DNA from 4 places in the Hafnia sp. CBA7124 genome. Region 3 is predicted to be linked to each of the others. Evidence: predicted binding sites of a transcription regulator. Region 3 holds the regulator's gene; each other region holds the start of a gene.

Region 1 (7,376 bases), 1.6 Mb from region 3:
TGACTTTGCCTTCAAGGGCTAAGTGCGGCACTTCAGTAATGCGATAGCCGATATTAGGGTCCATATCGTCCACATTGATGCCCCACGCTTTGGCAAATTTGGCGCGAATTTCTGGGTTTGTCACCGACTGATAGCCCGGGAATTCGTTAGGCAATACGCCCATATCACAGGCCCCTTGTACGTTGTTTTGACCACGTACAGGGCCAACGCCCACGTCAGGACGGCCGAGATTGCCGGTCAGTAACGCTAAACCGGATAGGCCTTTCACCACGTCAACGGCTTGTCCAAACTGAGTGACGCCCATCCCCCACATAATGGTGGCGGAAGGTGCCGCTGCGTAGGTGCGCATAGCTTGGCGAATATCTTCGGCGGGAACGCCAACCAGTTTTTCGACGGCTTCTGGGCTGTAGTCGGCAACGATTTGGCGATACTCCTCGAAGCCTTCGGTGAAATTAGCCACATAGCTTTTGTCGTAAAGATTTTCTTCAATCAGGACGTGAGCAAAGGCATTCACCAGCGCCATATTGGTGCCGTTGTTCATTTGCAGATGCTGATCGGCAATGCGCGCCGTTTCTATTTTGCGTGGATCGCAAACGATGATTTTGGCACCTTTTTCTTTGGCCTTAATCACGCGACGCGCCACGATAGGGTGGGAATCTGCGCAGTTATAGCCAAAGACCAGCAGGCATTTGGAGTTTTCGATATCGGTGATGGAGTTGCTCATGGCGCCGTTGCCCAGCGTTTGCTGCAAGCCAGCAACCGACGGGCCGTGGCAGACTCGCGCACAGCAGTCAACGTTGTTATTGCCGGTAACGGCACGAGCAAACTTCTGCATCACATAGTTGGTTTCATTACCTGTTCCGCGTGAGGAGCCGGTATGCATGATCGACTTCGCGCCATATTTTTGTTTGATTTCTTTTAGGCGCTGCGCGGTATAGCTGATGGCTTCATCCCAAGAGACGACTTCAAATTTTCCACCTTTTTCTCGGCGGATCATTGGCTCATTCAAGCGCGGCGTTAGCAGTTTTGTATCGTTGAGAAAATCCCAGCCAAAATAGCCCTTCAGACAAAGCTCACCCTGATTGGTGACGCCGTTTGCGCCTTCGGCACGAACTATTTTACCGTTTTCAACACAGAGGCTGATTTTGCATCCTGCGCCGCAGTAGGGGCAGACGGTGACGACTTTACTTTTCACAACGTCGAGATTATTGACAACGATTGAGTTATTCACTGTAGGTGAATTCATAACGAGACCTTACCCCGAACCGGGGATAATGAATGGTTGTTAATCAAGCCTTTTGGTTTTGAAGCTGCAGCCAGTCAACGGCAACTTCAATCAATAGGATTTAAAACTGCATGAGATGAAAGCGTTAAAATGTGAAACCGTTAGAACATGAAATCGATTGTGGTATCGAGCGCAGCACGGCGGCGTTTTTCATTGATCATGTCTTGCATGGCATTGCGGTCAATAAGCTTCAATGCATTGGTGGGACAGGTTTCAACGCACGCAGGGCCATTAGCGCGGGTATGGCACAGGTCGCATTTGTTGGCTTCGGCCTTAGACGAAACCATCATGGCAGAGGCGCCATTTTGACGAACGACCGGAGAAGTGACCACTTCCATGGTGCCGTATGGGCAAGCCACCACGCAGGTTTTGCAGCCGATACATTTTTCCTGTGACACATAGATGAAGTCTTTTTGGCGAGTAATGGCACCATTCGGGCAGACGTTGGCACAAGGGGCATCTTCGCACTGGCGACACAGGATCGCTGTACTGACGTTTTCCCCTTTAATGACGTGAATGCGCGGGGTGAAGTTGTCTTTGGACAGGTTGTGAAGTTCGCTGTCTTCACGGTGAGCCATGACGCAGGCGACTTCACAGGTGCGGCAGCCGATACATTTTTTAGGATCTGCAATGACGAACCGGTTCATCAATTAACTCCTGATTTCTCATTATATTTAGTGAGGCAGAAAGAACCTGCCTATGCTCAGATTGCTTATCGGTACTAGTAAGCACACATCATGCCAACTGTATTTCTATGGGTGTTTTTTTGTTTTAAATTAGTGGGTTGCTTTCTAATCTTATTTTTTGAAAGCTAAAAATTGCACGCTGAATTGCCCGCTCGACAGGGGGATTCGACATAAGTGTCGAATAATTTGCGCGACACGACATTGGCAACATTATCGTTGGAATGGAGATCTCACTCGTTGATCTTGGCGGTGATAATGGACGTGTTGATTTGATAAAAAGGTGGGATTACGACTTTAGGTCTCTGAACTCATGGACGTTAGCGTTCTTAAAATGAGAATCCAAGATGATAAAAATGCCCCGCATTGCTGAAAACAATACGGGGCATTTATATTTAACGACCTGCCTCTAACCTTCCGCGGTTTCTCGCAGACGACGTTTGATATTGTCGTATTCGCGAACGACGTACTGCTCGGCGTCTTCCTGATCCTTAATGGCATCTACCGCAACGGCACAGTATTTGTACTCTGGCGTTTTGGTAATTGGACTCAGGTTTTCAGCAACCAGTTCGTTACAGGCACCGATCCACCATTGATACGTCATATAGACCGCACCTTTGTTTGGACGGTTGCTCACGTTGGCGCGGGTAATGACTTTACCCTGACGTGAACGAACCCAAACCAGTTCCTGATCGCGAATGCCAAAGCGTGCGGCATCTTCAGTATTGATTTGGATAAAGCCTGGTTCGTCTGCCAGTGCAGCCAGTGCCTTACAGTTACCGGTCATCGAGCGGCAGCTGTAGTGGCCAACTTCACGCACGGTCGCCAATACCATTGGGAATTCGTCGCTGACTTTATCAATCGGCGGACGCCATTCACAGGTATAGAACTGACCCTTACCGTTAGGGGTATCGAAATTACCGCCTTCATACAGGTAAGACGTTCCTGGGCTTTCGAGCGTTGGGCATGGCCATTGAATGTAGGCCAGATCGGCCATTTTTTCATAGGTCGCGCCGTAGTAGATCGGGCACAGCTCGCGAAGTTCGTCCCAGATTTCCTGCGTGTTGTTGTAGTGCATTGGGTAACCCATCGCGGTGGACATCAGGCTAATGATCTCCCAGTCGCGTTTAACATCACCCACAGGCTCTACGGCTTTGTAGAATCGCTGGAAACCGCGGTCGGCTGCGGTGTAAACACCTTCATGCTCACCCCACGACGTTGCAGGGAATACGACGTCTGCAATGGCGGCGGTTTTGGTCATGAAGATATCCTGAACGATCAGAATATCCAGCTTCTCAAAGGTACGACGGATCGTCGCCAGATCCGGCTCGGTCTGTAAGGGATCTTCACCCATGACGTAGTGCGCTTTGATCAGACCGTGGTCGATGTTATGCGGCACTTCGCTCAGCGCATGGCCGATATGGGCTGGCAGGGAAGGAACGCCCCACGCCTTGGCAAACTTCTCACGGGCGGCTTCATCAGTGACATACTGATAGCCCGGATAAGTATTTGGCAGCGCACCCATATCACAAGCGCCCTGAACGTTGTTTTGACCACGAACAGGACCTACGCCCACGTGTGCTTTACCTAAGTTGCCGGTCAGCAGCGCCAGGCTGGTAAGCGTACGAACGGTTTCGACACCCTGATAGAACTGGGTAACGCCCATGCCCCACAGAATGGTTGCCGTTGGTGCCTTGGCATACATGCGTGCGGTTTCACGGATCATCTGCGCACTGATACCGGTGATTTCTTCAACAGATTCTGGCGTATACGGCAAGACCAGAACGCGGAAGGTTTCAAACTCTTCGGTATGCTGTTGGATGAATTCACGGTCGTGAAGATTTTCTTCAATGATGACGTGAGCCAGCGCATTCAGCAATGCGATGTTAGAACCGTTTTTAAGCGGAACATGAATGTCGGCGATGCGCGCGGTTTCGATGAAACGCGGGTCGCAAACAATAATTTTAGCCCCTTTCGCTTTCGCCTTAATAATACGGCGAGCCACGATAGGGTGGGAGTCTGCGGCGTTATAACCGAAGACAAAAATGCATTGGGTATCTTCAATCTCAACGATTGAGTTACTCATGGCGCCGTTACCGACCGATCGCTGCAGACCTGCAACCGAAGGGCCGTGTCAGACGCGCGCGCAACAGTCGATATTGTTAGTACCGATGGTTGCGCGAGCAAATTTTTGCATCACATAGTTAGTTTCATTACCAGGACCGCGGGAAGAACCGGTGGTCATGATGGCATCTGGGCCGTATTTTTCTTTTACAGCCAGCAGGCGGGAGCTTGCGAATTCAATCGCTTCTTCCCATGAGACGTTTTCTAGCTTTCCACCGCGTTCACGGCGGATCATTGGTGACTTCAAGCGCGGAGTCAGGATTTTAGTATCGTGGATAAAATCCCAGCCGTAATACCCTTTCAGGCACAGCTCGCCTTGGTTCGTCACGCCATTCGCACCCTCAGCGCGAATGATTCTACCGTTATCGACCACCAGATTGATTTTGCAACCTGATGCGCAATAAGGGCAGACCGTGATGACTTTCTTCATCAACATTGCTCCTATTTTATGCGGCCGGAAGGGACACAATCCGGCTCGTATACATACCGCTCAGCAAGCCGAGCGTTATTTAATGTTTATTCATCTTTTTATATGCATGTACTGTGCCAGTTTTGTACCCCTTGCGGGTGATGGCTAATACGTTGAACTATAAGGGCTCAGGAGGGAGGTGAGTGCTGATCGACATCATCAAAGCGGTGACGAGTTCGACAGTTTTGTCGAAGTGAGATACTCCCTCCCAGTCTCCCCCTTGGCGGGGGAGGGCAGATCACGTGAAGTGTTCAGGAAAGGGAGGGAATTTGTGGAAATGAAAATCAGCTCTGGCTACTCACCCCAAACTCATCCTCGTAGGCCACCAGCAGTTCAAATCCGCCCTGATCGCCCCAGTTATTCAGACGCTGATAGACTGTTTCGACGGCGTCTTTCACCGGTTGCATCATCGGGGCATAAAACGCGACGATGGCGGGCTGAATACCCACAAAGGTGATATCCGGTACATCTTCACGCAGTTGCTCGATCAAATAGCTCAGCGGCAGATTATGGGTGGTGACGATAAACAGCTCGGCAATATCTTTTTCATCGATGATGCGGATTTCGCCGGGTTCTAATCCCATTTCGGTGGCATCAACGATGATCAAACGCTCTGGTTTCATCTCGCGGATCGCGTGGGAGTAGCTTTCCGGCGACGTGCCTCCGTCGATGACGGCCCAACCGGCTATCGGATGGTCGGTGACCTTTTCGGCTAACAACGGCCCAGCGCCATCGTCACCCATCATGCTGTTGCCAACGCATAACAATAAATTCTTAACGGGGTGAGCACTCTCTTCTAAAAAACTAGCCATCGCGTCTTTTCACCATCAGATAGATTGCGGGTTCATTTTCGATCATCTGCAGCGCAGCGATCAGTGCGTCTGTCCATGTCTGTTCTTGCTCATTCATCTGCGGACGCGCTTTATCTAAAGCGCAGGCCAGCAAATGCGTGTGCGTACTGTCGATACAGATTTCGCCATAGCGAGGAAGCCCTTCCAGTTTGCGGCGTGCCGTACTTTCTTCCGGCAGCTTGGCTACCCACGCCCGATACCCCGTCAGCGGACATTCCAAACAGGTTTTCAGGCAGTCGATCACCCCGAGGTGATGGCCAATCGCGAGGCTGTAATAGATAACTTCTTTCGCTTCCTGCGGAGTTCTGTCCTCATCTTCCTTTTTTTGCACGAACTTACGGCTCAGGGAGTAGAACACCACCATCGGATCTTGTTCGTGATAAGGCTGATTACGGGCGTGGTCAGTCATTAGAAATTGCCTCCGCGAGCAGCATCATGGCACACCGCCTGTAGGCGAGAGATGATCTCGGTTAGGCGAGGATCATTTTCGTGTGCTAAAAACTGCGCCACGCGTGCTTCAACGGTGAGATCGTTTTGCTGGGCAAGAAGATCCATAAATTTATCGGCGATCTGGCGGCCATAGCGATAACCGGACATACGGCGTGCTTCACGATCGATCATAACGCGTAGCTGTTGTGGGATCGCCGGATGCAAGATAGCGGCCTGCTCATCTTCAGCTTGCTGGTGGTGTTCGCCTTTCAGTTTTTGATCGAGCAAACCCAGCGCCATGGCAAAACCATAAATGGTGGCAGCAGGAGTTGGTGGGCAACCAGGAATGTAAACGTCCACCGGCACAATTTTGTCCGTGCCGCCCCAAACGCAGTATAAATCGTGGAAGATCCCACCGCTGCAACCGCAGGCGCCGTAGGAGATCACGATTTTTGGATCCGGTGCGGATTCATACGCACGGATCGCAGGAATACGCATTGAACGGGTCACCGCACCGGTAAACAGCAGAATGTCAGCATGACGCGGAGACGGAACGACTTTGATCCCAAAGCGTTCGGTATCAAATAACGGCGTTAGCGCAGAGAAGATTTCGATTTCGCAGCCGTTACAACCGCCGCAGTCCACGCGGTAAACGTAGGCTGAGCGACGAATATCTTTCAGCAGCGTGCTTTTGAGTTTCGCAATCTGCTCATCGACGGTGATAGGTACTGGTAAACCGTTGGCGTCGCGTGGTCCGATAATCGGTGAGCCGTTGGCTGGCTGTTGAGTAATGATTTGGCTCATTGTGCCGCCTCCTGTGTCAGGTGACGTCCCAGCGTGATACGCGCTGAGTGGGTAATGTTGTTTTTACGTTTACAGTTGGGGCAGGTTTCAAACTGCGAGCGGCGCTCTTCGGCCTGCTCTTCCGTTAAATTGCCCGCCTGAATCAGTAATGCCATGGCATAGTCGATCTCTTTTTGTGCCGCGTAAGGTGCGCCACATTCCACGCAGTTGCAGACTTTGAACTCTGCGGTTTGGAACAGATCGCTTTTGTTCCATACCGCCATTTCAAACTCTTGTGACAGCTTGATCGCCGCGGTTGGGCACACTTCTTCACAGCGTGCGCAGAAAATGCAGCGGCCAAGATGTAATGCCCAAGTGCGCGTACCTTCACGCGCATCGGTTTCCATGGTTAACGCATTGGCCGGACAAGCGGCCGTGCATGCGCCACAGGCGATGCACTGCTCTGGATTGTATTCAGGCTTACCGCGAAAGTTCGGATCAACCTGCATTGGCTTGGCAGGATAAGCCACCGTCGCATTGCGATGCTTAAACGCCGTTTTTAATAATTTCAGCATGGGTATTCTCCTGACCTTACTTCAGCGGTGAGTCTTTGCGTTCCAGACCATAGCGCTCGATTTCTTTGTACGGTACGGTAACGGACTTGCGTTTACGCACGTCGACCAGCGTTACGCGGTCGGTACAGGAGTAGCAAGGGTCAAGGCTACCGATGATTAATGGTGCATCGGATACCG
Region 2 (7,376 bases), 530 kb from region 3:
GCCACTGATTGATCTTTGAGTAATAACTTATATTGATTATTTAACTCGGCATCCCACGCTTTCATGGCAGTCTGGTAACAGCTAGAAATAGCTTGTGTCGCAGAAGCCACATTTTTACAGCGTGCCAGGGAATCATCGATATCCTTTCCCAAAGGCGCTTTTGCATGTGCTGATACGCTGCATAAAAATAGCACTATTGTCAGTAACCCTTTTTTCATCATGACAACCTCATCAATACATCCAATAGAAAGAATATATACACCTTCTGTCACATTTGCATATTACAGCTGTGATAAAACGATCATAGATAGGGCAATACAACGAATTTGAGAATAGCTGACTAAAGATGAAAAAAACGAATGATTTTACGTTAAGAAAATATGGGGGGCTTAAATGGGTGGAGGCCCTGCCAGCTACATCCCGGCACACACGTCGCCTGCTGCGGCTGCTTCCTTCCGGATCTGACCGAGTTCACAAGTTAGCGTTGCGGGAGAACCAACAGGGCCTCCATTGATGAGCAACTGAATGATTACTGCATAACGTCATGCATCACTTCAGTGCGGGGGCATTATCAGTGATGACTCGGCGAAAAGCAAGGCTAAGGCTGCCGAACGTCGTTTTATTAAACAATCATTTTATCCATCAGCCCCTTATGGCAAACTGCGTTCATACCATGAGCCACTCATTTTGAATTTCAATGCCTTATGCCAAACGATACCCCATCGGTACCTGAAGATAACTTTCGCCAACGTGTTTTGATGTCAATTCACGCTATCCCCTATGGAAAAGTGGCAACATATGGGCAAATAGCTCGCCTTGCGGGGTCTTCACGCGCGGCACGACAGGTCGGTGGTATTTTACGCAAGCTCCCTAAGGGCTCATCAATTCCCTGGTATCGCGTCGTCAATCGTAGCGGCAACATCTCTCTGATTGGCCCTGACTACACGCGCCAACGTACTGCTCTGCAAGATGAAGGCATCACCTTCAACGCGAGCGGCGTTATCGATTTAGCTCTTTACGGATGGGATCCATCGCAGCCATAAAAAAACCTGCCACAGTGGGCAGGTTTTTCATATCGCCTAAACGAATATTAGAAAGGTGATGTTCCTTCAACCTTCTTTTTTTCACTCAGCACGGTGGCAGCACCATCAGCAGAAACAGGCACCAAGACCAGATCTTTCTGCGTACCCGCGTTGTTATTTACCACTTCATTCAACGTATCGGTGATGAACACTAAGCGACCGTCGACTTTGATTGCCGCGCTCAGGTTAATGCGCTGGTTTGGCTGAATATCCTGAGGATTGAACGGCAGAACAAAGTTATAAGGTGGCTGTTTGCCATCGGTGCGGAACACTTTCTGTGACAGCACGCGAGCAGGCGCATCCGCCAGAGAAACATCGGCTAAGGTGACCGTAACTTCCGCATTTGGTGGCAAAGCGATACGCTGACGAATATTCACGCTACCGCGCACCGCTGGGCCGCTAATCTGCGACGCATCTGCAGTCACTTGATTACCTGGAGCAGGCGTTGGGACATCAGCAGCATTTGAAGAACAGCCAGCAACCGTTGCGGTCATCAGTACACCACCTACAATTTTCCAGAGTTTCATAAGTTCGGTCTCCTTCCTTTTATTTTTGTTGTCGAATGCCTATCTACAAAAGCATATTAAGCAACCGACACGAGCCTCTTAAAATAGTTTCTTAAACTAAGATACTTGATAAGCATGGCACAAAGCGCTGAGTTTTCCAGTTTTATCTACTTTACATTAACATTTTCAGATAATTGAACCCTAGAAACGATGGCGAACCCTTAAATAGTTTTGTGATAAGTTCTGCCATAATTGATAATGCAGTTGGGAGTTTCGCTCCTGTTTTCAACACTGGTTAATTAGGATCTCACTCATGAGTCAGGCATTAAAAAATTTACTCGATCTGTTAGATCTGGAAAAAATTGAAGAAGGGATCTATCGCGGGCAGAGTGAAGATCTTGGCTTACGTCAAGTTTTTGGCGGTCAGGTGGTTGGTCAAGCGCTCTATGCCGCGAAACAAACGGTGCCTTTAGAGCGCAATATTCACTCCTTTCACAGCTATTTCCTCCGCCCCGGCGATAGCAGCCAGCCGATAATCTATGACGTTGAAAATCTGCGTGACGGTAATAGTTTCAGCGCGCGCAGGGTGAAGGCGGTGCAACACGGTAAACCTATTTTCTACATGACGGCATCTTTCCAAACTGCCGAACAGGGTTTCGAACATCAGAACGTGATGCCCGATGTACCAGCGCCTGAATCATTAAAATCTGAATCTGAAATTGCCAGTAGCATGGCACACCTCATCCCAGAATCCGTGCGTGAAAAATTTACCTGTGAAAAACCGTTAGAAATGCGTCCGGTGAGCTTCCATAACCCTTTGATGGGCAAAGTAGAAGAACCTATCCGTAACGTTTGGTTCAAAGCCAATGGCGAAATGCCTGACGACCCACGCATTCATCAGTACTTACTGGGATATGCGTCCGATTTCAATTTCTTGCCAACCGCCTTACAGCCACACGGTAAAGGGTTCTTAGAGTCTGGCATGCAGGTCGCAACGATTGACCATTCGATGTGGTTCCATCGCCCGTTCCGCTTGGATGAGTGGTTGCTTTATGCAGTTGAGAGCACCTCTGCGTCTGGCGCTCGCGGTTTTGTACGAGGACAATTTTACAACCGAGCCGGTGAACTGATTGCCTCTACGGTTCAGGAAGGCGTGATCCGCCAGCGTTCGTAAAATCCAAATATCATCCTTACAACAAAAGGGCGGATTTCTCCGCCCTTTTCACATCTGCAATTGCACGATTGAAGAAGAAAACTACTGGTTGTACGCGTTCTCACCGTGGCTATTGACGTCCAGACCTTCGCGCTCTTGTTCTTCCGGCACACGCAGACCTACACAAACATCGGCAATCTTAAAGGCAATTAACGCAGCCACGCCAGACCAAACGATACAGACCACAACGCTGAGTGCCTGCACGCCGAACTGATGGCCCATGGTCACCCCTTCGGCATAGCCGGTTCCTCCCAAAGACGTTGCGGTTAGGATCCCCGTGGCTAAACATCCCACGATACCGCACACACCATGCACGCCGAATACGTCACAGGTATCATCCACCTTCAGCCAGCGTTTCAGCATCACCACGCCCCACAACCCAGCGACACCTGCAATCAAGCCGAGCAACAGCGCGCCACCCACACCAACGGTGCCCGCGGCAGGCGTCACCGCAACCAGCCCAGCGATACAACCTGAACACGCACCCAGCAGAGACGGTTTTCCGCGCGTCATCCACTCCGCTAATACCCAAGATAGAATCGCACCCGCCGTCGCCACCACCGTATTCACAAAGGCCAGCGCGGCAATTTCATTCGCTGCACTTGCCGAGCCTGCGTTAAAGCCAAACCAGCCGATATACAGAATCGCAGTCCCCATAAAGACCATCGGTAGGTTATGGGGCTTAAAGGCTTCTTTGCCAAATCCTGCACGCTTGCCTAGCAGATACGCACCGACCAAACCGGCAATCGCAGCGTTAATATGCACGACCGTTCCACCTGCAAAGTCCAGCGCGCCGTCTGCCGCTAAATATCCGCCGCCCCATACCATATGAGCCATCGGAATATAGGAGATCGTGAACCATAACACGGCGAAAATCAGCACCGCCGAAAAACGAATACGTTCTGCAAACGAGCCCACAATCAGACCCACGGTAATACAGGCGAATGAGCCCTGAAACGCAACGTGGATCATCTTGTAGAATGATCCGGTTAAATCGGTTAGCCCAATGCCTTTCAGCATCACTTCATCTAGATTACCGAAAATGGCGTTACCAGCACCAAACGCCAAAGAGTAGCCATAGACAACCCACAGCACACAGATGGCGGCAAACGTCACCATTACCTGCGTCATCAGCGACAGCACGTTTTTAGAACGTAATAATCCACCGTAAAATAGGCCAATGCCAGGGATGGTCATAAACAAAACGAGCGCAGTACAAATCATCATAAAGGCGTTATCAGCCTTGTCTGCTACGGCTGGCGTTGCGGCCATAGCGGCACCGGGTAGTAATAAAGCACTCCCCAGAGCTAAAGTGGATAAGCGTGTTTTCATCATTAATCCATCCCTATCGGTGTGAGTTATTAATTACAGAGCCGCTTCGTCGGTTTCACCGGTACGAATGCGAATAACGCGCTGTAGTTCGGCAACAAAGATTTTTCCGTCGCCAATTTTTCCGGTGTAGGCTGATTTGCTGATGACATCAATCACCTCATCGAGCTGATCGTCAGCAATCGCCACATCAATTTTCACTTTCGGCAAGAAATTCACGTTGTACTCTGCCCCACGATATAACTCGGCGTGGCCTTTTTGGCGGCCAAATCCCTTCACCTCGGTAACGGTCAATCCCTGGATCCCAACAGAGGAAAGGGCTTCACGTACGTCTTCCAGTTTGAACGGCTTAATCACCACGGTTACAAGCTTCATACGGCCTCTCCTCACATGACTCCGAATAATTTCGTCTACGCATTGATATGAGCAAAGGCTATGCCAACTTTATATAAGGCTAGTTGATGGAAGAAAATGCTGGTTTTAGGGAGGGAGAGACTCAGTTACAGCAGATAAAACGTGAGGTATTTCTCAAAAACGCACCAATAGCGTGCAACCGGGGAAGTTACGGTGCATTTTTTTTACACAATTCGAAGCGATGATGCACTGCAAATGCACAGCGAGGATTGCCGTGATGAACGCTGCAGAAAACAAAAAGCCGGTGCTATGCATTCATGACATAGCAACCGGCTTTGTAGCGATGGACAATATTTAGATCGTCGGTGATTCTTGATGCAATCCAGCCGCCAGCGCCTCTCCCACTAGTTGCAACTGGTGCATTTGGTAGTAACGCCCCTGTTTGGCCAGTAGTTCGTGGTGCGAACCTTGTTCTACCGCCTGTCCTCGGTGCAGAACAAGAATAGAGTCAGCATCTACAATGGTCGACAAGCGATGAGCAATAACAATTAAGGTTGTTTGTTGGCGAATCACATTGAGCGCTTTCTGAATCGCCTGCTCGGTACCGGAGTCTATATTGGCCGTAGCCTCATCCAGAATGAGGATTTGAGGTGCCTGAACCAGCACTCGCGCCATTGCTAACAGCTGTTTTTGCCCCACGGACAGATTATTCCCCTGTTCACCCAGCTGAGTTTGGATTCCCTGCGGCCAGCTTCTAACCAGCGGTGCAAGCTGGACATCCTCCAGCGCTTTCCACACCTGTGCCTCGCTGATATCACGGCCAAGCGTCACGTTATGCATAACCGACTCTGCCATCACGACGGGATCCTGCTGAACCATAGCCACGCCTTCGCGCAGAACCTGATGGCTCAGCGTAGGGATCGGACGCCCATCAATACAGATCTCACCTTGATTTACCGGATAGTACCCCATCAGCAAGTTAGCCAATGTCGATTTACCGCTGCCGGTATGCCCGACTAAAGCCACAAATCCGCGAGATGCAATGTGCAGATTGATATCCTGCAAAACTGGGCGGCCTTCCCGATAGGCAAAAGTCACGTTGTTAACATCGACGCGCCCGCTCTGCAAAGGCTGAATGTCACCGCCGTAGTTCTGTTGAGCATCATCCATCAGCTCGAAAATGCGCTCTCCGGCAACAACGGCCTGCTGCATCATGGACTGTTGGCTGGTGAGCTCAATCAAAGGCTCATTCAGACGGCCTAAATAGTTAATGAAAGCATAAAGCACGCCCACGCCAATCGAGCCTTCGGCGCTGAAGCCAAACAGCATTAACAGCCCACAGAGGATCATGGCAGAGAAAAGGCTCAGCAGCGGTCGCAGTAAAAAACCTTCCAAACGCAATGTCTGCATACGCGCCTGATAATGAGAGCGGCTCACCTCCCCCATTTTTTCACCAAAGCGCGCCTGCTGACGGAACTGTTGGATAACCCCCATGCCATTGATCACTTCGTTAAAACCATCATTGATATCGGCAAGATAGCTACGAACGCGACGTACTACCGGCGTACTGTAGTGCTGGTAAACGGCCATCACCACAAATACGGCGGGGAAAATACAGATAGAGATCAGCGCCATCCGCCAATCAAGGGTAAACATGGCCACCAGCATCGCACCAATCAGCGCCGCACTTTTCAGCACCGTCGCTACCACCGTGACATAAAGATCTTTGATCACTTCGGTGTCGTTGGTCACTCGCGAGATAAGCTGTCCGACAGGCTGATTGTCGAAAGCTGATAAAGGCTGACGTAGCGCAGCATCCATAACGTCGGTACGTAGCTGTTGCACTACCCCAACCGCCGCACGGTTGAACAGTAATGCCTGCGCATACTGCAAACCCGCTGCGGTAAACTCAAGCAGCAGATATAACAGCGCTAAGCCTGTCACCAACCCAAGTCTGAGATCGCCTTTGGCAACCACGTTATCGATGAAGTAGCTGATGATAATCGGGCCACAAACTTCCGCAGCCGCAGCCACCCATAGCATCACTACGGCAATGGCTAACGGTTTTTTATAAGGGCCACCATAGGCAAGCAGGCGTTTCAGGGTCGGCCAGAGTTGTTTGATATTACGCATTATCTGGCTCCTGAATCTGCGAGTCTGGCTCATCGAGCTGAGCTTCAATTTGCTGGAAACGATGCATATCTCGATACCAACCACGCTGTTGACTCAGCTCACTGTGCAAGCCACGCTGAGCGACAGCGCCTTGCTGCAGAACGAGGATCTCGCTGGCTTCTGTCAGCGCAGAAAGGCGATGCGCGCTGATAATAACCGTTCGATTCTCTCCCCATTCACGCAGATTATGCAGAATTTGGTATTCAGTACGGCCATCAACCGCCGACAGCGCATCGTCGAGGATCAAAATCTCCGCGTCCAGTAGCAATGCCCGAGCGATAGAGATGCGCTGCTTTTGCCCCCCAGACAGCATCACGCCGCGCTCTCCCACTTCGGTTTGATAGCCTTCAGGCAAGCGCAGAATATCCTCATGCACGCTGGCCAGCTTAGCCACGCGTTCAATGTCTTCCTGTGTTGCATCAGGTTTACCTAATGCAATATTCATGGCAACAGAATCCGAGAACAGGAAAGGTGTTTGACTCACAACGGCGAGGCGAGCGCGCCATTCATCAAGACGAAGTTCCCGCAAAGAGATGCCGTGGAAACACACTTCCCCTTGGTCGGGATCAAAATGTCGCTGAATCAATGAGAGCAACGCGCTTTTACCCGCCCCCGTTGGCCCACACAGGCCTAGCATCTGGCCCGGCGCGAGATTGAATTGGATGTTATGCAGTACAGGATTAGCCCCTTCGCTATAGGCGAAACGCTCAACATCAACGC
Region 3 (7,376 bases):
CGTCGTCCGGTGGAGGGGTGCTGCCGCCGTCATCAGGTGGAGGCGTGCTGCCGCCATCGTCAGGTTGCGGTTCATCACCTTCGGAAAGGTAACGAGTTTCTAACCGATAATCCCAGTATTGATTGCCGCTACCGCTGATGAGTCGTTCGTCACCAGAGCTTTTACCCGGCGCAAAGGCGTAGAGTGAATATTGCCATGGACCATTGGCAACATAACCATCCGCCAATTGGAAGCTATCTTTGGTTGAGAGACCTCCAACTTGTACCAGTGAAACCCCTTCTGTTGGGCCCGCAATGCCACTGTTATTTGTGTCGGTGAGATAACCTTCACCAGAAAGATCGATATTGATAAAGGTGGTACCCGCCGAGGAATCAACGTCGCCATTAATCAAAAGGCGATCTGAGTCTGGTTGGGCTTCATCCATATGGCTCCGCAGATAAAGCTGTGTGCCTGCCCCAGTAGTGAAGTTATTTTGAACCGTCATTGACTGGGGAGTGAACGTGCTTTCAGTGAGTAAATTCGAGTCGGGGGCAGCGTATGGGCGCAGGGTAACGCCATCTTCCAGCGTTAAGCTTTGCACGCTTAAATTGCCTGCTAGTTCAGTTCCACTCATCATTTGAAGATTTGAAGCGAGGGAGCCGGTAAGATCTAATACACCGCCATAAATCGTGGTAAGACCCGTATAGGTGTTATCACCGATCCAGTGCAATGTTCCGCTGCCATATTTATCGACATTGCCGGTACCCGATACGTTTGATGCTAACCAAGAATCCGTGTTGCCATCGGTACTGGCGAGGTTGGTTTGGCTGGTATCAACGATAAGTGATGCTTCATCGCCAATCTCAAGATTGCCGGTGAAACGGGATTTTCCGGTCATGGCCATGGTGGCATGATCGGCAATCGAAACATCACCATACAGCGCTGCATGCTCATACAAATGCAGCTGTGAGCCATTTTCCACCTGAATATGGTTGGCGTGATAGGCCTCACTAATCCAGTCATCCGTAAATATTGTACCCCCTGCATGCGGTGTTGCCCGACCACTCATCGCAAATACGCCGCCATTGAGGGTTAGCTCATTAATGTCAGCCCCGCCGCCAAGAGTCCATTGCTGATCCCCCACCGGTGCGTAATTGACATTGAGTGAATTGGCCGTATCGGATGAACCGAAATGACCAATGAAGGCTTGAGCGTTGGTATTGTCGAGCGTCACCGTGGAAGGCGTATCTGCATTACCATTGATGATCCGAGCACCGGAATCGTTATGGTTAATGGTGCTGAAGCTCATATCGTAGCCGTTGAGATCGAGGATCCCGCCGCGAGAGCCGAATTGAATATTCTCGCCGCTGATTTGATCTTCACCCCCGAGTTTTACGGTCGCTCGGCCACTGACGAGCGTCACGGTAGAAAATGCTGACCGTTTGCCGTCTTGATCGGGCTGCTGCGCCAATACCACGGTGCCATCGCCGGCTCTAAGCCCGCCGCCGTTTACACCGGTGGCGTTAACGTATAGCGTACCTTCGCCAATTTTATGCAGTGTGTCACCGGCGAGCCCGTTAACTTCCCAATCGACGGTTTTATCCGCGTCCACTTCGATACCGCCGCCGACCCAAGTGGCATTTGCGCCTTCGGCCGAAATCACCCGATAGTCGCTCGAAAATTGCAGCTTCGCGGCGCCATGATTCACTGAGCTATCTAATACAATTAGACCTCCATCGCCGTTGAAGCGCAGATCTTTGGTCGTATCCAACTCGGCATAGGTGGCACTGGAGGGAAGGGCTTTATCGGCAATACCGTGCCATCCCCAACTGCTGTCACCTTGGGTTATGGCATCTTTAGTCCAGTGGATATCACCGTTGCTCGCGACGTCGGTTACATCGGGATCGGTGTTGCCAGCGATGATTTGGTTGATAAATGCCGTCTGCAGATCTAATACATAAGTTGTGGTATCGTAGGTGCCATAGGTTGCAATGCTAGTTGTGACACCATAAAGCTTCCATTTTTTCTCAAGACTGTCATAAACGAACAATGGGCTACCGCTATCACCGCCTTGACCTGCGGAGCTAAAAGGTTGAGCTCGGGTATCCGGTGGACCGTAATCGGTCCAGCGTAAGCGCCAGTTTTCAAACGTGGGATTAACAATTGTTCCGCCGCTTTTCCATTTGTAGGCACCGGCTATATATACCGGCTTATGCGTTGTGGGAGATACTTGATATTGAGATCCTGAGCCCACGCGTGCGAAATATTTATAGCGTACTTTATCGTGACGCGCATCGTCAGGTATAACCATGTCGGCGGGGGCAATATCGGTAACGACTTTATTTAACCGAGGGATATGGAAGTCTTTACCAGGAGCAGGATCCACATTACGGTTAATGATTTTATAACTGACGCTGTATTTGGCACCGTTACCAAACTTCACACCACCATACCCGGTATTATGTGCCACACTCACAATATAGGAGGGGGCAACAAGCGTAGCGACTGCGCTATCATCCGATGCGCCAAAATCAGGAATGGGAAAATCTAATATTCCGGCGGAGGTCCCGTCTGTTTTAAATACCTCAACATTTTCAGCGCCGGGTGTATATTTTCCTAAGTTTTCTGCAAAATCTCGATAGTCTTGAACCGATACATCTTCACGCATAATACCCGCATTAGCATTCGATATTATAATAGATGTCAGCAAGCTAAAAACTTTTGGTTTCCATTTCATAGGTTTTCCATTTTCCAAAAAAAAGGAATATTCCTATTCATTATCATTTTTTATTTATCATGAAATAAATATCATGTTAATTAATTCAAAGTTAATCTTTGTTTAATAATTATATTAATCAACGCTTTTTTATAATTGCGGGTAAAATATTTTTTGTTAGGGGCAGGGAGATAATGATGCTTTTATAACGAAAAAACCCCGAAAATCGGGGTTCTTAGTAATGAAAATCGAGAATCAACTAGTCTTCATCAAACCCAGCTTCAAACAGCGAAATCACGGCTTCTAACGCTTTATCTTCATCCGGCCCTTCGGCCTGAACCTCAATATGACCGCCTTGAGCGGAATCTAACATCAGAAGTGCGATAACGCTGCTGGCTTCGGCTTCAACGCCGCTTTCATTACGTAGCAATACTTCAGCATCAAAGCCTTGAACCAGTTCAAACAATTTCATCGCTGGGCGAGCATGCATGCCCAAGCGGTTTTTGATTTCCACGGTTTGCTTTACGGTCATTCAACGGTGCCTATTTACGTTTTTCTAGCGTACGGTGACGAGATTGCACGTTTTTCCCGCGTGAACGGAAATAGTCTGCAAGCTGTTCAGCCACATAAACAGAACGATGTTTGCCGCCGGTACAGCCGATGGCTACCGTGAGATAGCTGCGGTTGTTGGTTTCCAGCATTGGCAGCCATTGTTCCAAATAGCTGCGGGTCTGATAAATAAAGTTGTGCACCTCGGTATGACGATCTAAAAATGCAGCAACCGGTTTATCTAAACCTGTCATTGGGCGTAGTTTGGGATCCCAGTGCGGGTTTGGCAGAAAACGAACGTCGAAGACATAATCGGCATCAATCGGGATACCGTGCTTGAAGCCAAATGATTCAAACACCATCGTGAGCTCGCGTTCGCGTTTGCCAAGCAGGCGTGTACGCAACATTTCAGCCAGTTCATGTACCGACATTTCGGACGTATCGATAATAAGATCGGCGCGTGAGCGTAGTGGCTCCAGCAAATCACTCTCTTCATCAATGGCGCTTTCGAGCGACAGATTTTTAGTCGAGAGAGGGTGCAGACGACGGGTATCGCTGTATCGGCGGATTAGCGTATTACGATCGGCATCTAGAAACAGCAACTGTGGAGAGAAGCTGTCAGGCAGACTGTCCATCGCTGTTTCCAAAACTTCTGGAGATTCTGGCATGTTACGCACGTCAATACTGACGGCGGCGGAGGTTCCGCGATCGGCCAGAGAGCGAGCTAAATTCGGCAAGAGCTCAACGGGAAGATTGTCTACACAATAAAATCCCATGTCTTCAAGCGCACGTAACGCAACGGATTTCCCTGAACCGGAACGGCCGCTGACAATCATCAGCACCATGTCACAACTCCCCTTAATTTCGGACAGCCTTTTGACTGTCTGTGGAAATTTGACCTCCAAAAGGAGGTCTATCACTCATTGTTATATCCAATGTAACGTGACGCAGCACTTACTGCCACTGTTTTGACAGCGTGCTAACGCTTTATTCTGTAATGATTTTGTACAGCTCATCATCGCTTTGCGCGCTGCGTAATTGGCGGCATACACCTTTATCGGCCAATTTCTGCGCCATAATAGCGAGTGTTTGTAAGTGGGTTTTGCATTGGTCAGCGGGAACCAGCAAGGCAAACAATAGGTCGACGGGCTGATTATCGATAGCGTCAAAGCTTATCGGCTGTTCTAGATGAATGAAAACCGCAATGGCTCGCAGGGTGTCTTCCTCAAGCTTGCCGTGAGGAATCGCAATGCCGTTGCCAATGCCGGTGCTCCCCATACGCTCACGCGTTAGGATCGCATCAAAGACGATCTGTGGTGGCAGGTTCAGCTGTGCAGCTGCGAGTTCGCTGATGATTTCCAGAGCACGTTTCTTACTGGAACAGTGAACTGCATTGCGCGTGCACTCCGGACTCAGTACGGAGGTTAATGGCATAGTTAAATCGTTACTCATCTCATCTTCTTCATTTAAATCAGACCAAAGGGCTGATTTTTCATGCTCCCCATGATGGCTTATCGGCCCGTTTCATGGAGGAAACAGGCCGATGAAGTCAGCAGGCGTTTAAACAATTTAAACGCTAGTGTTGTTTCAATTTGTCTTTATGTTTATTGAGCTGGCGCGCCAGTTTATCAACCAGAGTATCAATCGCAGCATACATATCTAGCTGCTCCGAGGTAGCATGCAGCTCACCGCCGTTAATATGTACCGTTGCTTCCGCAATGTGCTGGATTTTCTCCACGCTCAGTACCACATAAACCTGATTTATTCGGTCAAAATATTGCTCTAGCTTGCCAAATTTAGTGGTGACGAATTCGCGCAAAGCCTCGGTAATTTCGACATGATGTCCGGTAATGTTGAGCTGCATAGTGTCTTCCTTCTCTGTTATGGTCAAACCAATTGTTTGCGTTGGTTTGACGGTGGGATGGACAAAGACTCTCGGTATTTAGCAACGGTACGTCTGGCAACCATAATACCCTGATCGGCAAGCAAGGTCGCTAGCTTGCTGTCGCTTAACGGTTTGGCAGGATTCTCCGCCGCAACGAGTTTCTTCACGAGAGCACGGATTGCCGTTGAGGAGGCTTCGCCGCCGTCTTCGGTGCTGACGTGACTCGAGAAGAAATATTTCAGTTCAAATATGCCTCGCGGGCTGTGCAGAAACTTCTGCGTTGTTACACGCGAGATGGTGGATTCATGCATTTCGACCTGCTGGGCGATATCGGCCAGCACCATCGGTTTCATGAACTCAGCGCCATTATCAAAAAATGCCTGCTGCTGTTCTACTATACAGCGTGACACTTTCAGTAGAGTTTCATTACGGCTTTCCAGGCTTTTAATCAGCCACTTCGCTTCCTGCAGGTTACTGCGGATGAACTGGGTATCGCTATCGCTTCGGGTTTGTGCGCCGAGCGAGACGTAGTGCTGATTAATTTTAAGGCGTGGAACGCTGTCCTGATTTAATTCAACTGCCCAGCGTCCTTGATGTTTGTGTACCAAAACGTCTGGGATAACGTAGTCGGATTCGCCGGTATTGATAGAAAGCCCTGGGCGCGGATCGAGCGTTTGGATCAGCTGCATCGCCGCTTTGAGGACATCTTCTTTTAGCTTAGTCGAACGCATCAGATTACGGAAATCGTGATTCGCTAAGAGATCTAAATGCTTATCAACAATGAGGCGTGCTTCGATAAGGAAAGGCGTTCCATCGGTAAACTGTGAGAGCTGAACCAGCAGGCAATCACGCAGATCGCGGGCGGCAACGCCGACGGGGTCGAAACGCTGTACGCGTTTAAGTACTGCTTCGACTTCATCCATCATGACGTGTTCATCGCCCATGCTCTCTAAAATATCGTCGAGAGAGGAGGTGAGGTAGCCGGTATCATCCACGGCATCCACGATGGCGGTGGCAATAGCCAGATCGGTATCACTAAATGGGGTGAGTTCAACTTGCCACATCAGATAGTCTTGCAGGGTCTGGGTGGTCTCACCCTGATAGATCGGTAGCTCGTCGTCGCTGTAGTCGGTTCCTGTACCTGATGGGGTGCCAGCCGTATAGATTTCGTCCCATGTGGCATCGAGAGGAAGTTCTTCCGGCATATCCGGCTGCTCTAGCTGTTCGCGGGTATCCAGCTCTTCGTTGACTTCTTCCGTTGAAGTTTCGATTTCATCGTGAGTGTCATCTTGTTCAAGCAGCGGGTTGCTTTCTAATGCTTGTTGAATCTCTTGCTGAAGCTCTAGCGTTGATAATTGCAACAGGCGAATTGCCTGCTGCAGCTGTGGAGTCATCGCTAACTGCTGACTCAGCCTGAGTTGCAAACCTTGCTTCATAATCGCGAGCTCATTTCCATTGGTGTAAGCAGAGTGCCTGCTAAACTAAAAAGAGTCCGGCCGCATGAAGACCACCGTGCGGTATACCCTGCACGAGATGGCACAGGGTAAATATGACGCAAGATAGCCGTCGTTACAGACGGAATTCTTCACCCAGATAGACGCGTTTAACCTGCTCATCGGCCAAGATTTCAGATGGCGTACCATGAGCAATTAGGTTGCCCTGGTTCACGATATAAGCACGTTCACAAACGTCTAGCGTTTCACGCACGTTATGGTCAGTAATCAATACGCCCAAACCGCGGTCGCGCAGGTGTTCGATAATTTTTTTAATATCAATAACAGAGATTGGGTCAACGCCCGCAAAAGGTTCATCTAACAGGATGAACTTAGGATTTGCGGCTAATGCACGTGCAATTTCAACGCGACGGCGTTCACCACCAGACAGCGATTGTCCGAGATTGTCACGCAGATGAGCGATGTGGAACTCTTCCATAAGCTCATCGGCACGATCGGCACGCTGCTCTTTGGTTAAATCTTCGCGAATCTCTAACACGGCCATAAGGTTGTTATACACACTCAGGCGGCGAAAGATAGAGGCTTCTTGCGGCAGGTAGCCGATCCCACGACGAGCACGTGCGTGCAACGGCAGCAGGCTGATGTCTTCATCGTCAATCTCAATGCGACCCGCATCACGTGGCACAATACCAACAACCATATAAAAGGTGGTAGTTTTACCCGCGCCGTTAGGCCCTAGCAGCCCTACGATTTCGCCTGAGTTAACGGTGAGGCTAACGTTTTCAACCACACG
Region 4 (7,376 bases), 1.6 Mb from region 3:
ATCGAGTGCGGTCAATGGATTCACAATAGAAATACCCACGCCTTGGCGAACCATCGCACAAATGGATGCGGCGCTGTGCGTCTCTACCACCATTTGGCGGTTTACCTGTTCGCGGTGAAACAGTGCATCAAGCGTCTGACGGTAGCTATCGTTAGGTGAAAGGCTGATGTAGCGCTGGTTTTCAAAGTCCTTTGGTGCCAGACGAGCTTTGCCGAGTAAAGAATGCCCGCTGGGGAGAACGCAAACTTCGTTGAACGTGGCTAGAGTCTGGCGCTCGGTACCGGGCGGCGTGTAGGTGTTTTCGGTCAGGCCAAGGTCATAGCGTTGGGCAGAGAGCCACTCTTCTAATAGAGGAGACTCCTGTGGGATCACGTTCAAACTCACGTCTTGGTGTTCACTCAAAAACGTGCGGCAAACATTCGGTAACAGCGACTGTGAGAATGCGGGCAGGCACGCGACGGAAAGCTGTGCTTGTTGGAACTGGCGAATATGTTTGGCGGCATCAACGATACGCTCGATGCCGTAGTAGGAGCGTTGTACTTCTTCAAACAGTTGAAGCCCTTGCGCAGTGGGTCTTAGGCGACCGCGCACCCGATCAAACAACGGCATTTGCAGCAGTTTCTCAAACCGAGCCAGCTCGCGGCTTACCGTGGGTTGTGATGTGTTGAGCAGCGCTGCGGCCTCGGTCAAATTCCCCGTGGTCATTACGGCGTGAAAAATTTCGATTTGGCGCAGGGAAATGGCAGGCATAGACAGCGGCGTAGTTAGCGGCATGGTCAGCGGGCTCCAAAGATGAACGGCCTATATCATAAATGAATAGACTTACCCTAAATAGATATTTTATTTAAGGCATGGGCAGTGGCAATAATCGGAGAACAACATCAAGCAACATAAAAAATAGACTGACCGCAAAGAGGATCTCATGCCACGTTCCCTAAATGATCACACTACCGCGCTGAATATCGATAATCTGATGGCGCTACCGCAGCGCTTTGGCTGCCCCGTATGGGCTTATGACGGCGATATTATTAAGCAACAGATTGAAAAACTGCGTGAATTTGATGTGATCCGCTTTGCGCAGAAAGCCTGTTCTAATATTCATATTTTACGTTTGATGCATGAACAAGGCGTCAAGGTTGATGCGGTTTCATTAGGTGAAATTGAACGTGCGCTGATGGCTGGTTTTCAGCCGGGTGGAAATCCAAGCCAAATCGTCTTTACCGCTGATGTGTTAGACGAAGCCACTCTAGCGCGCGTTGTTGAACTGAATATTCCGGTTAATGCCGGTTCAGCCGACATGCTTACCCAACTGGGGGAGCGCTCGCCGGGTCATCCGGTGTGGCTGCGTGTGAATCCGGGGTTTGGTCACGGCCATAGCCAGAAAACCAATACGGGCGGCGAGAACAGCAAACACGGAATCTGGTTCGAAGAGCTGCCGCAGGCGCTCGCGCTGATCAAGCGTTATGATTTGCAGCTGATTGGTTTGCACATGCATATCGGCTCGGGCGTGGATTACCAGCATCTGGCACAGGTTTGTGACACCATGGCGCGCCAAGTGATCGAACTCGGCCACGACATTCAGGCTATTTCAGCGGGTGGCGGCTTATCTATCCCTTATCAGCAGGGCGATGAATCTATCAATGTGTCGAACTACTATGCGCTGTGGAACGACGCTCGCGAACGTATCGCACGCCATCTTGGTCATCCAATACATCTTGAGATTGAGCCAGGGCGCTATTTAGTGGCGGAGTCCGGCGTTTTAGTGGCGCAGGTTCGTTCGGTTAAAAATATGGGCAGCCGTCATTTTGTTCTGGTTGATGCCGGTTTTAATGACCTGATGCGCCCAGCTATGTATGGCAGCTATCACCATATTTCTCTCATGCCAGCAGACGGGCGTGATGTGAGCGAACAACCGCTGATTGAATCTGTTATTGGCGGCCCTCTTTGTGAGTCCGGCGACGTATTTACGCAAAAGGCGGGGGGGAAGTGGAAACGCGTGCGCTTCCAGCGGCACAGGTCGGAGACTATTTAGTGTTCCATGATACCGGCGCTTACGGTGCATCGATGTCTTCAAATTATAATAGCCGTCCGCTATTGCCTGAGGTGTTATTTGAAAACAATCAGCCACGTTTAATTCGCCGCCGTCAGACGATTGAAGAGTTACTCGCTTTAGAAATTATGTAAACTTGTCCTCGTCATACTTCAAGCAACTTGTATTACTCGGGTATAGTGCTAAGAAGTTTCATGAGCGTTAGCAATTTGTTGACGCACATGTTTAAAGAATAATAGTTATTATTTACTCTGATATCATTAGCATTAATTGCCATATTTAACCGTTTAGATCATATCTATCCGACCTTCGCTTCCCGTAGAATAACGGTCCTAATCATTTCACGCGCATCATCTTCAGTTATGAATACCGTCAAAATACAGTCTTCAACCAGAATGAATCCGGTCTGGCAGGATATGCTGCATCAGGCTACACAAACGCTGCTTGCGCAGCGCACGCTTTTTGAGCTGATGCGGGCTCTTCACGGCTTGTCATTTTCCGTTATTCGTTTTGATCGCGTGAATATTTTGCGTCTTGATCCTTTGCATAATCGTATTACTCACTACGGTTATGACCCTGAAAGCAAACAAATGCGGTGCTCTAATGACGTGTTGTTAGCGGAAGGGCCAGGGGGAAAAGTCTGGGCCGATCAGCAGCCTATTTGTTGCCGACGCGATGTATTTGTTCAGCAATTTCCACAGGTGTCTGAACTCGCTCAGTACCGTGATTTAAACGTCTATTATCAGCTGCCGCTGACCACGCCGCGCCAAAGATTAGGCGGTATTGAATTTATTAAACACGGCGATCAGCAGTTCAGCGAAAGCGAACTGGCGCTGGCGCAGCCGTTGGCCGAAGTGGTTGCTAGCGTATTAGAAAATATTCTTGAGCGTGAACATGTTCAGCTTGAGGAAGAGAGCCTGCGCCGCGAGCGCGATCACTACCGCATCTTGGTGGATGTCACGAATGCCGTGACGTCTAAGCTTGATCTTGATGGGCTGGCTGGAGAGGTTTCCAAAGAGATCCATCGTTTCTTCGGGATCGACTATATCGGCCTGTCCGTTTTTGATGAGCAGGAAGATCGCTTTAAAGCCTATGTCGCCTGCTACCAAAGTGGAAAGCCGGTGCTGCGTGAGCAAAAATATCTGCCGTTGGAAGGTTCTCTTGCCCAACAGGTGGTGCAAAGCGAAGAGATGTTGCTGATGGATTTGCAGGACTCCACGCGCCTCGCTCCGCAGGATCGCCAGCTAGCGCAAATGCTTGCGTTTGGTCATCAGACCATCTGCCAACTGCCTCTGGTCTTTGGTAATAAAGTGTTGGGCGTTCTGAAGCTAGCGCAGTGCCAGCCCGCGATATTCAGTGATAATAATCTTAAGCTGCTGCGCCAAATTGCGGCACGTATCGCCATCGCGGTAGATAACGCGCTGGCTTACGGTGAAATATCGCGCCTAAAAGATAGCTTGGTGCACGAGAATCGATATTTAACCGAACAAATTCGCCAAGACAGTGACTTTGGTGAAATCGTTGGCCAAAGCGCAGCGATTAAAAGCGTGTTGGAACAGGTTGAAATGGTGGCGTCGAGCGACTGTAGCGTGTTGATTCTTGGCGAAACAGGCACAGGTAAGGAATTGATCGCTCAGGCAATTCATAACCTCAGCACGCGCAATCAAAAGCGCATGGTTAAGATGAACTGCGCGGCGATCCCCAGCGGCCTGATGGAAAGTGATTTATTCGGTCATGAGAAGGGCGCTTATACCGGCGCAACCTCACAGCGAATGGGGCGTTTTGAGCTGGCGAATAAGAGCTCGCTATTTTTGGATGAGGTGGGTGATATCCCGCTTGAGCTTCAGCCGAAATTGCTGCGCGTATTACAAGAGCGAGAAATTGAGCGACTCGGCGGAAATAAAATTATTCCGGTTGATGTACGCCTGATTGCCGCGACCAATCGCGATCTGAAACAGATGGTGCTGGATCGTGAATATCGCAGCGATCTTTATTATCGCCTTAATGTTTTTCCGATCGTGATCCCACCGCTGCGTGAACGCCCTGAAGATATTCCGCTGCTGGTGAAATTCTTTACGCGCAAAATTGCTAAACGTATGAATCGCACCATCGATAGTATTCCTACGGAAACCATCCGGATGCTGTGCGATTTACCGTGGCCGGGTAATATCCGCGAACTGGAAAATATCATCGAGCGCGCCGTTATCTTAACGCGCGGACCGGTATTAAACTTGCAACTCAATGAGCTGCAATACCACCTGTCACCGCCGTTAGTGCATAAGCCTGCACAAGCGACGCCTTCTTCATGGCCTGTGACACCGGCTGCGGGAAAAGCGCCACACGCGCCCGCACAGGGCGGTGAATCCAGCGAGCGCGAACGTATTTTAGCAGCACTGCGCGAATCTAACGGGATTGTGGCTGGCCCTCGAGGTGCAGCGGCACGGCTTGGACTAAAACGCACCACGCTGATTTCGCGCATGCAGCGCTTGGGCATTTCTGCGAAGGACTAAAACCTCTCTTCTTACGGGCGAAAACTCAGTGTTTTCGCCCGTGTCATAGTGTCGACACAAGTGTCGAAACGTCATCACTCGCCAGAACCATCCCGCCTGTTTATCTTGTCACTTTGAATGATTAATTCCCGTAATTATCTGAATAACATTGGTTATTTAATTATTTTATTTATTGGCACGGATTATGCTTTTGTAGTGATTGAAACGCTCAACGCTGCCGAATGTCGGCCTGATTGAGCGTCAAACAATCAGTGGGGCGATGCCCTAGGTAACACACTCCAACCCACAATGTGGAGCGAGGCAAAGAAGTATGAAGGTCAGCGAATTAACCGAAAAGTCGCTTTATATCCATGACAAAAATGAAAAATTAATGGCGCAATGGGCTCTGTATAAAAGCAGCCTGATCAAAGCCGCAACCTCTTCCAAGCTGAAGATTTTTCATGAGTTCAGCTGCGGTGATGGTGACAGCGTTAACTTCACGGTGTTTGATCACTTTATGGTTGAAGTGAAGCTGGCAGATGAGTTTTACAGCAAAAAGATCCAGTATGGCCTGCGCATGAACGATGAGCAGGGCGAAGATCATTTTGTGGAAATTAGCCATTCAACCATCGATGAGAATGGTCAGATTGATGGCAAGGTTAACAACCGTTCGATGGATGCCGTGTTGGAACACTATCTGGATAAAATCCACGATCTGTATGAAACCTTGTATCAAGCGATGAATACTAACCAGCCGGTACGAGAATTACTGGTAGGAAAGTTAGGCGCTCAGTGATTAATACCTCTCTTCTTTTACTGAGGAGAGAGTTACCCCACCCCAACCCTCCCCTTCGCAGGGGAGGGAGCAGCTTAGTGTTCGATATTAATTCAGCGCTCGATCGGCTAATGGGAGGTTAACCCCTCCACACCTCCCCTTTGCAGGGAAGGGGGCTGTGTAGATTTCGATATTAATTCTGAGCTCGATCGGCTAATGGGAGGTTAACCCCTCCACACCTCCCCTTTGCAGGGAAGGGGGCTGTGTAGATTTCGATATTAATTCAGCGCTCGATCGGCTAATGGGAGGTTAACCCCTCCAAACCTCCCCTTTGCAGGGGAGGGAGCAGCTTAGTTTTCGATATTAATTCTGAGCTCGATCGGCTCCTCCCCCTGAGAAGGGGGAGGTTGGGAGGGGGACAATCACGAATCTCAACAAATTCTTGGCAGCGGCTCACTATGCGGTAAATCTAGCAGACGAGAGGTGCCATACATTCCGGTTAGGCGCACTTGTTTCCCTTCAGTCACCACGCCAATCGTTGCAGCGTCCACACCCAATGGATGCAGATGTAAGCTATCAAGCACCGCTTGTTCAGCCTCTGGCGCAACGGCTATCACCAGCTTTCCTTCGTTAGCAAAATTCAGCGGCTCTAACCCTAAGAGTTCACAGATACCGCGCACCGCGCTTTTTACCGGCAGTAATTGCTCGATAACATCGATGCCGCAGCCGCTCGCATTAGCGAACTCATGCATAATGGCGGTCACGCCACCGCGAGTTGCATCACGCAGTGCTCGAACGCCAGGGATATTACGCAGCGGCGCAATCAGCGGAGCCAGTACCGCGCAATCACTGGTGAGCTCAGCCTCAAGCCCTAACTGCTCGCGCAGATTTAGGATCGTGGCACCGTGATCGCCGAGTGTGCCGCTGACGATCAGTTTGTCACCGGGCTGGATCTCAGACGTTCCCCAGTGAATATCGTTCGGGATCGCGCCGATACCGGCAGTGTTGATAAAGATCTTATCCGCCGCGCCGCGCTGAACCACTTTGGTATCGCCAGTGACAATCTGAATATTTGCCGCACGCGCAGTCGCCGCCATGCTACGCACGATCTTCTCCAGATCGACCAGCGGTAACCCTTCTTCAAGAATAAAGCCACAGGAGAGATATTTTGGCTGAGCGCCACTTACCGCCAGATCGTTGGCGGTACCGCATACGGCCAGCTTGCCAATATCGCCACCGGGGAAAAATATTGGATCGATCACGTAGCTATCGGTGGTGAAGGCCAAGCGATCGCCGTGCTGGTTGAAAACACTTAGCGGCAAACGCGCCTGATCTTCACGTTCATCTAAAGCGGGATTGCTAAACAGGGGCAAAAACAGCGTATCAAGCAGTTGCTGCATCGCACGGCCACCGCTGCCATGCGCCATCGTTATCACATCATCTTTAGACCATTCACTCATTCTTCGTACCTTCTCTTATTCAAGCCCACGACGATATTGATAGAACGCCGCACAGGCTCCTTCAGAAGAAACCATCAGCGCACCAAATGCGTTTTGCGGATTACAGCCAACGCCAAACAGAGGACATTCGGCCGGTTTGCAGCGACCGGTAAGTACATCGCCGCAGCGCGCTCTGGGATCATCGGCGACTTTCTGCTCTTGCGGATGGAAGCGTAATTCAGCATCAAACTGAGCATACGCAGGGCTTAAGCCTACGCCGGAATGGGCTATTTCGCCTAAACCGCGCCATTCGCTGCTTTCTTTGGTAACGAATACTTCATCCAAGACCTTCTGCGCGATTGCGTTGCCGTGATCGGGAACGATGCGGCGGTATTGATTCTCTACGCTACAGCGTTCTTCGGCAATTTGCGCCACCAGCATGTCCAGCGCTTGCAAAATATCGAGCGGCTCAAAGCCGGTGATAACCAAAGGCTTATGGAAATCTTCGCAGATAAACTCATAGGGATGAGCGCCAATGACCATGCTGACATGGCCGGGTGCGAGGAAGCCGTCGATGCGTACATCCGGCTGCTGCAATAGGCTGCGCAGCGTAGGCGTGATCG

What was found. The regulator sigma-54, encoded in region 3, starts transcription at its own class of promoters, with help from an activator protein. The targets are predictions, from matches to a motif close to GTTGGCACANNTTTCGCTNT.
Positions count from the first base shown of each region.
Region 1: hydN (electron transport protein HydN) is a predicted target of sigma-54. The motif match lies at 2,011-2,030, and genes of this name have one in related genera.
Region 2: glnK (P-II family nitrogen regulator) is a predicted target of sigma-54. The motif match lies at 4,554-4,573, and genes of this name have one in related genera.
Region 4: hycA (formate hydrogenlyase regulator HycA) is a predicted target of sigma-54. The motif match lies at 4,732-4,751, and genes of this name have one in related genera.

Region 1 covers NZ_AP017469.1:792,674-800,049, forward strand. Annotated here, with positions in the region: gene fdhF (formate dehydrogenase subunit alpha) at 1-1,246, opposite strand, end outside; gene hydN (electron transport protein HydN) at 1,387-1,932, opposite strand; gene fdhF (formate dehydrogenase subunit alpha) at 2,378-4,522, opposite strand; gene hycI (hydrogenase maturation peptidase HycI) at 4,846-5,373, opposite strand; gene CPY98_RS03740 (formate hydrogenlyase maturation HycH family protein) at 5,366-5,821, opposite strand; gene CPY98_RS03745 (NADH-quinone oxidoreductase subunit B family protein) at 5,821-6,645, opposite strand; gene CPY98_RS03750 (formate hydrogenlyase complex iron-sulfur subunit) at 6,642-7,199, opposite strand; gene CPY98_RS03755 (NADH-quinone oxidoreductase subunit C) at 7,216-7,376, opposite strand, start outside.
Region 2 covers NZ_AP017469.1:3,278,817-3,286,192, forward strand. Annotated here, with positions in the region: gene CPY98_RS15080 (lysozyme inhibitor LprI family protein) at 1-221, opposite strand, end outside; RNA gene ffs (signal recognition particle sRNA small type) at 405-501, opposite strand; gene CPY98_RS15090 (MGMT family protein) at 705-1,043, shown strand; gene CPY98_RS15095 (YbaY family lipoprotein) at 1,091-1,609, opposite strand; gene tesB (acyl-CoA thioesterase II) at 1,902-2,762, shown strand; gene amtB (ammonium transporter AmtB) at 2,844-4,133, opposite strand; gene glnK (P-II family nitrogen regulator) at 4,167-4,505, opposite strand; gene CPY98_RS15115 (SmdB family multidrug efflux ABC transporter permease/ATP-binding protein) at 4,839-6,617, opposite strand; gene CPY98_RS15120 (SmdA family multidrug ABC transporter permease/ATP-binding protein) at 6,610-7,376, opposite strand, start outside.
Region 3 covers NZ_AP017469.1:3,812,597-3,819,972, reverse strand. Annotated here, with positions in the region: gene CPY98_RS17475 (S6 family peptidase) at 1-2,716, opposite strand, end outside; gene npr (PTS phosphocarrier protein NPr) at 2,955-3,227, opposite strand; gene rapZ (RNase adapter RapZ) at 3,238-4,089, opposite strand; gene ptsN (PTS IIA-like nitrogen regulatory protein PtsN) at 4,232-4,696, opposite strand; gene hpf (ribosome hibernation promoting factor) at 4,821-5,108, opposite strand; gene rpoN (RNA polymerase factor sigma-54) at 5,132-6,565, opposite strand; gene lptB (LPS export ABC transporter ATP-binding protein) at 6,699-7,376, opposite strand, start outside.
Region 4 covers NZ_AP017469.1:779,424-786,799, forward strand. Annotated here, with positions in the region: gene CPY98_RS03670 (LysR family transcriptional regulator) at 1-750, opposite strand, end outside; partial or broken gene lysA (diaminopimelate decarboxylase) at 923-2,184, shown strand; gene flhA (formate hydrogenlyase transcriptional activator FlhA) at 2,413-4,560, shown strand; gene hycA (formate hydrogenlyase regulator HycA) at 4,871-5,335, shown strand; gene hypE (hydrogenase expression/formation protein HypE) at 5,746-6,774, opposite strand; gene hypD (hydrogenase formation protein HypD) at 6,790-7,376, opposite strand, start outside.